DNA from 2 places in the Streptomyces sp. NPDC025784 genome. Region 1 is predicted to be linked to the other one. Evidence: riboswitches for the same ligand, from Rfam matches in the RefSeq annotation. Region 1 holds a riboswitch; the other holds the start of a gene.
The links. Region 1 has a riboswitch for glycine ahead of gcvT (glycine cleavage system aminomethyltransferase GcvT). Riboswitches for the same ligand answer to the same signal wherever they lie in the genome.
Positions count from the first base shown of each region.

Region 2: another riboswitch for glycine. It lies ahead of gcvP (aminomethyl-transferring glycine dehydrogenase); the one in region 1 lies ahead of gcvT (glycine cleavage system aminomethyltransferase GcvT).

Region 1 covers NZ_JBVHMN010000011.1:38,295-41,695, forward strand. Annotated here, with positions in the region: gene glyA (serine hydroxymethyltransferase) at 1-550, opposite strand, end outside; gene gcvH (glycine cleavage system protein GcvH) at 562-939, opposite strand; gene gcvT (glycine cleavage system aminomethyltransferase GcvT) at 1,148-2,266, opposite strand; glycine riboswitch at 2,301-2,413, opposite strand; glycine riboswitch at 2,414-2,511, opposite strand; gene ACZ4IF_RS24350 (AAA family ATPase) at 2,680-3,375, shown strand.
Region 2 covers NZ_JBVHMN010000010.1:359,140-362,540, reverse strand. Annotated here, with positions in the region: gene ACZ4IF_RS24145 (DNA polymerase IV) at 1-870, shown strand, start outside; gene ACZ4IF_RS24140 (PRC-barrel domain-containing protein) at 789-1,163, opposite strand; glycine riboswitch at 1,277-1,372, shown strand; gene gcvP (aminomethyl-transferring glycine dehydrogenase) at 1,547-3,401, shown strand, end outside.

The DNA of each region.
Region 1 (3,401 bases):
AGTCGAGCTGACGCGGGTAGGCCGACCAGCCCGCCACGATCAGCTTCGGCCGGGACTCCTTGGCCAGGCGCTCGACCTCGGCCATGTCGACCTGACCGGTCTCGTCGTCCACGTGGTAGGCGACCACGTCGTACAGCTTGCCGGAGAAGTTGATCTTCATGCCGTGGGTCAGGTGCCCGCCGTGCGCGAGGTTCAGACCCATGATCGTGTCGCCCGGCTTGAGCAGCGCGAACATCGCGGCCGCGTTGGCCTGGGCGCCCGAGTGCGGCTGCACGTTCGCGTGCTCGGCACCGAAGAGCGCCTTGATGCGGTCGATGGCGATCTGCTCGACCACGTCGACGTGCTCGCAGCCGCCGTAGTAGCGGCGGCCGGGGTAGCCCTCGGCGTACTTGTTGGTGAGGACCGAACCCTGGGCCTCCATGACCGCGACCGGAGCGAAGTTCTCCGACGCGATCATCTCCAGGGTGGACTGCTGGCGGTGCAGCTCGGCGTCGACGGCGGCGGCGACGTCCGGGTCCAGTTCGTGAAGGGGCGTGTTCAGAAGCGACATGCGGTGACTCCTCAGCCGGCGGTGAAAGCGGTGTACTCGTCCGCGGACATGAGGTCCTCCGGCTCGTCCGTGACGCGTACCTTGAACAGCCAGCCGCCCTCGAAGGGGGCGGAGTTCACCAGCGACGGGTCGTCCACCACGTCCTGGTTGGCCTCGACGACCTCGCCGGTGACCGGCGCGTAGAGGTCGCTGACCGACTTGGTCGACTCCAGCTCGCCGCAGGACTCGCCCGCGGTCACCGTGTCACCGACCTCCGGAAGCTGGGCGTAGACGACGTCGCCGAGCGCGTTGGCCGCGAACTCGGTGATGCCGACCGTCGAGACGCCGTCCTCGGCGACCGACAGCCACTCGTGCTCCTTGCTGTAGCGCAGCTGCTGGGGGTTGCTCATGGCCTGAATTCTCCTGTACGCGGGGGACTGCTGATGTCGGGGGTACCCCGTGCCCGGACGAAGCCGGAAACCCGGGGGAGGGGTGGTCATGGGATACGAGACGGCACGCCGGGGCACAGGTCACGCACCAACGCGCGCGGGTACCCCCGCGGCGCTCGCTCGGTCCGCTTCCTTCCGGTGCCCATGGCGTCCGTCGCGCGCCCGGTGCCTACTTCTGGCGCTTGTAGAACGGCAGGGCCACGACCTCGTACGGCTCGTGGCTGCCCCGGATGTCCACGCCGACACCGGCGGACCCGGGCGCAGCGTGCGCGGCGTCGACGTACGCGATCGCGATCGGCTTGCCCAGCGTCGGGGACGGGGCGCCCGAGGTGACCTCGCCGATCACCGTGCCGTCGGCGACGACGGTGTACCCGGCGCGCGGCACGCGACGGCCCTCGGCGATCAGGCCGACGAGGACCCGCGGAGGGCTCTTCTCGGCCCGCTCGGCGGCGGCCTCCAGGGCCTTGCGGCCCACGAAGTCGCCCTCCTTCTCGAACTTCACGACCCGCCCGAGCCCGGCGTCGAAGGGCGTCAGCGAGGTGGTCAGCTCGTGCCCGTACAGCGGCATGCCGGCCTCCAGGCGCAGCGTGTCGCGGCAGGACAGGCCGCAGGGGACGAGGCCGACGGGGGCGCCCGCCTCGGTGAGCGCCTGCCACAGCCGCTCGGCGTCCGCGGGCGCCACGAAGAGCTCGAAGCCGTCCTCACCGGTGTAGCCGGTGCGGGCGATGAGCGCCTGGACGCCGGCCACGGTGCCCGGCAGGCCCGCGTAGTACTTCAGGCCGTCCAGGTCGGCGTCGGTGAGCGACTTGAGGATGCCGGGGGACTCGGGGCCCTGTACGGCGATCAGGGCGTACGCGTCGCGGTCGTCGCGGACCTCGGCGTCGAACCCGTCCGCGCGCTCGGTGAGCGCGTCGAGGACCACCTGGGCGTTGGAGGCGTTGGCGACGACCATGTACTCGGTCTCGGCGAGCCGGTAGACGATCAGGTCGTCGAGGATGCCGCCGTCCTCCTGGCAGATCATCGTGTAGCGCGCGCGGCCGACGCCGACGGAGGCGATGTTGCCGACCAGGGCGTAGTTCAGCAGGGCGGCGGCCTGCGGCCCGGTGACGGTGATCTCGCCCATGTGCGAGAGGTCGAACAGACCGGCCTTCGTGCGGACGGCGAGGTGCTCGTCGCGCTCGGAGCCGTACCGCAGGGGCATGTCCCAGCCTGCGAAGTCGGTCATCGTCGCGCCGAGCGAGCGATGCAGGGCATCGAGCGCGGTGTGACGGGGTGCGTTGCTGCTCATCGGTGGGGCTCCCAAGGCATGACGGCGAGGTCGTTCCTCCCCATCTGTCATCGGAACCTGAGAGGTTCGCCACGACCCCACGAAACGGTGGTCGTGACTTGCACCTTGGGTGGAGCCACTGGTCAGCGGCCCGCTTTTCAGATGTGCCTCGCCCGCGCGGTAACGGGGCCTGAGAGATTCAAGGGAGGGACTTGCTCCTTCGGCGCCCGGGAACTCGTGCCCCAGGACTCTCCCGCGCGGATTCAAGCGGCCGGTATGCAGTTGGCGCGCACATCATTGCACGCGCCGTCCGATCGGGGCAGTCCGCATCTGTAACCGGCCTGTGGCAGTCCGAGTACGGAAACGAGAGAGACGACGCATTACCTTCTCTTTACACTCGACGGGGATGGGACTCCACACCCAAGGGGAGGACGATCACGGTGAACAGGACCACGGCGTACGCGACGACCTCGGGAATTGCCCTGCCCAAGCAGCCCGGCGCCCCGGCCCGGGAGGCGTGCGGCCCGCTCCCGGCGGCCGTCGTCCGCGACCTGAGGGCACGCGCCGGGCACAGCCCGCACGGCCTGCTCTTCGGGGCGTCCGACGTCGTGGTGGTCACGGGGCTGCCCGGCAGCGGCAAGTCGACCCTGATGCGCCGGGCCGTCACGGGCCCGCGCATCGACTCCCAGGACACCCGTGACCGCTGGGACGCCGGGAGGGCCCGATGGCTGCCGTACGCGGTCTACCGCCCCTTCGTCCGCCTCGCGCACTACGCGGGGCTGCGTCGCGCGCTGCGCTCCGGCGCCGGCGTCGTCGTGCACGACTGCGGCACGCAGGCCTGGGTGCGCCGCTGGCTGGCCCGCGAGGCCCGGCGCCGGGGCGGCTCGCTGCACCTGCTGCTGCTCGACGTCCCGCCCGGCACGGCGCTCCGGGGCCAGCACGACCGGGGCCGCGGTGTCTCGCGCTACGCCTTCGCACGGCATCGCGGAGCCGTGGCCAGGCTGCTGCGTGCCGTGGAGAAGGGCGACCTGCCCGAGGGCTGCGGCTCGGCGGTGCTCATCGACCGTGAGGCGGCGGGCGTGCTGCGCCGGATCGACTTCGACGGCCGGGCCGTCACCGACGCCCACTAATCTTTCCAGCCGGAACAGTGGTTCGA
Region 2 (3,401 bases), on a different contig from region 1:
GCGGGGATCACCACGGTCGAGGAGATCGCCGAGGCCGGCGAGGACGAGCTCGTACGGCTGCTGGGGAAGGCGCACGGACACGCGCTGTACGCGATGGCGCTGGCGCACGACGAGCGGCCCGTGGTCGCCGAGCGGGAGACGAAGTCCGTCTCGGTCGAGGACACCTATGACGTGGACATCCACGACCGCACGCGGGTCGGTCTGGAGGTGCAGCGGCTCGCCGACCGGTGCGTGCAGCGGTTGCGCGGGGCGGGACTGTCGGGGCGGACCATCGTCCTGAAGGTGCGGAGGTACGACTTCTCGACGCTCACCCGGTCCGAGACGCTGCGGGGGCCCACGGACGATCCGGCGGTCGTGCGGGAGGCCGCCGCGCGGCTCCTGGAGGCCGTGGACACGACCGGTGGGGTGCGGCTGCTGGGGGTCGGAGTCTCAGGGCTCGCGGACTACACGCAGGAGGACCTGTTCGCGCAGGCGCAGGCCCATGCCGCGGCGGAGGAGCCCCCCGGCCAGGAGCACCCCGCCGACGAGGGCTCGCGCGACTCCGGGGCGTCATCGGAGGCGCCCGCCGAGCGCCGGTGGCCCGCCGGGCACGACGTGCGGCATGCCGAGCACGGGCACGGCTGGGTCCAGGGCAGCGGCCTGGGGCGGGTCACGGTGCGGTTCGAGACGCCCTACTCCGCGCCGGGGCGGGTCAAGACGTTCCGGACCGACGACCCCGAGCTGGAGCCGGCCGATCCGCTGCCCCTGGTCGTTCCGGTGGTTTCCCCGGACGCGTTGGAGCATCCGGGTCAGGGCTCGTCCGAGCCCGCGATCTTGCCGAAGTCACGGTCCGGCGGAGGCGGGGAGGGGGCCGCCACGTCGAGTCCGTAGTGGTGGTAGAGCTGGAGCTCCTGCTCGGGCGAGAGGTGCCGGCCCACGCCGAAGTCGGGAGCGTCCTTGATCAGAGCCCGGTCGAAGGGGATGCGCAGGGCCCCTTCCACGAGTTCACTGGGCTCAAGGGGCACGAAAGCGTCCCTGCTGAAGAGGCCTGTGCGTATGGCCGCCCACTCCGGTACGCCGGTCGCGTCGTCGAGGTACACCTCGTCGATCGTGCCGATCTTGGTGCCATTGCGGTCGAACGCCTTGCGGCCGATCAGGTTGCGCGGATCGATGTCGGTCTGCACGGGCCCTCCACTTGGTCGCAACTCATCCGTAAGCACTACAAAAGAGCAGATTCAGGCAGGCGGCCACTCGAAGGATCGTGTCTTGTCCTCGCTGGTAGGCTGACAGCGGCTGCTGACCCCGTGCGGGAGAGTCCTCCAGACTTCATCGGAGGCGCCGAAGGAGCAAATCCTCCCCGGAATCTCTCAGGCTCACGTACCGCACGGACGAGGTCACTCTGGAAAGCAGGGCGGTTGCCAATGGCTTCCGCTCTCACCGACGGTGAAAACCGGCACGTCGGACGGGCCGGTGAAGCTCTCAGGTTGAGATGACAGAGGGGGAGGCCGTCGGGGTACCCGTGCCGGGGTGCCCCTCGAAGGTCGCGTCAGACCAGGAGGCCTCCGCAATGACCGCCCACCGCATTCCGCTCTCCGAGCTCGAGCAGGGAATCCCCTTCGAGCAGCGCCACATCGGGCCCGACCTCGAAGCCAGGGCCAAGATGCTCGCCCACGTCGGATACGGGTCGCTCGACGATCTGACGGCCGCCGCGGTGCCGGACGTGATCAAGAATGCCGAGGCGCTGGAGCTTCCCGGCGCGCGTACCGAGGCGGAGGTCCTCGCCGAGCTGCGTTCCCTCGCGGACCGCAACGAGGTGCTCGGTTCGATGATCGGCCTCGGTTACTACGGCACCTTCACGCCGCCAGTGATCCTGCGCAATGTCATGGAGAACCCGGCCTGGTACACCGCGTACACGCCGTACCAGCCGGAGATCTCGCAGGGCCGCCTGGAGGCACTCCTCAACTTCCAGACCGTGGTCGCCGAGCTGACCGGGCTGCCGACCTCGGGCGCCTCGCTGCTCGACGAGGGCACCGCCGCCGCCGAGGCGATGGCGCTGTCCCGGCGCATGGGCAAGAACAAGAAGGGCCTCTTCCTGGTCGACGCGGACGCCCTGCCGCAGACCGTCGCCGTCATAGAGACCCGCGCGGAGCCGACCGGCGTCGAGGTCGTCGTCGCCGACCTCAGCGAGGGCATCCCGGCCGAGATCGCCGAGCGCGACATCAACGGCGTGCTGCTCCAGTACCCCGGCGCCTCCGGTGCCGTACGCGACATCAAGGCGGTCGTCGACCAGGCCCACGAGCTCGGCGCCGTGGTCACCGTGGCCGCCGACCTCCTCGCCCTGACCCTGCTCACCTCGCCGGGCGACCTCGGCGCCGACATCGCCGTCGGCACGACGCAGCGCTTCGGTGTGCCGATGGGCTTCGGCGGTCCGCACGCCGGCTACATGGCGGTCCAGGAGAAGTTCGCCCGCAGCCTGCCCGGTCGCCTGGTCGGAGTGTCCGTGGACGCCGACGGACACAAGGCGTACCGCCTCGCCCTGCAGACGCGTGAGCAGCACATCCGCCGGGAGAAGGCCACCAGCAACATCTGCACCGCTCAGGTGCTGCTCGCCGTGATGGCCGGCATGTACGCCGTCTACCACGGTCCGGACGGTCTGCGGACCATCGCGCGACGTACCCACCGGTACGCCACCGTGCTCGCCGCGGGTCTGACGGCGGGCGGGGTCGAGGTCGTGCACGGTGCGTACTTCGACACGCTGACCGTGCGGGTCCCGGGCCGGGCCGCGGAGATCGTCGCCGCCGCCCGCGAGCACGGCGTCAACCTCCACCAGGCGGACGCCGACCACGTGTCGATCTCCTGTGACGAGACCACCACGCGCCGCGAGCTCGGCGCCGTGTGGACCGCGTTCGGTGTCGAGGGCGACGTCGAGGCGCTGGACGCCACGGCCGAGGACACCCTGCCGGCCGCGTTGCTGCGCACCGACGACTACCTCACCCACCCGGTGTTCCACCAGCACCGCTCCGAGACCGCGATGCTGCGCTACCTGCGCAAGCTGTCCGACCGCGACTACGCGCTCGACCGCGGCATGATCCCGCTGGGCTCCTGCACGATGAAGCTCAACGCGACCACGGAGATGGAGCCGGTCACCTGGCCCGAGTTCGGCCAGCTGCACCCGTTCGTCCCGGCCGAGCAGGCACAGGGCTACCTCACTCTGATCACGGAGCTCGAGGAGCGGCTCGCCGAGGTCACCGGGTACGACAAGGTCTCGCTCCAGCCCAACGCAGGTTCGCAGGGCGAGCTGGCCGGTCTGCTGGCCGTGCGCGGCTATCACCGGGCCAACGGCGACGAGCAGCGCACCGTCTGCCTCATCCCGTCCTCCGCGCACGGCACCAACGCCGCGAGCGCCGTGATGGCCGGCATGA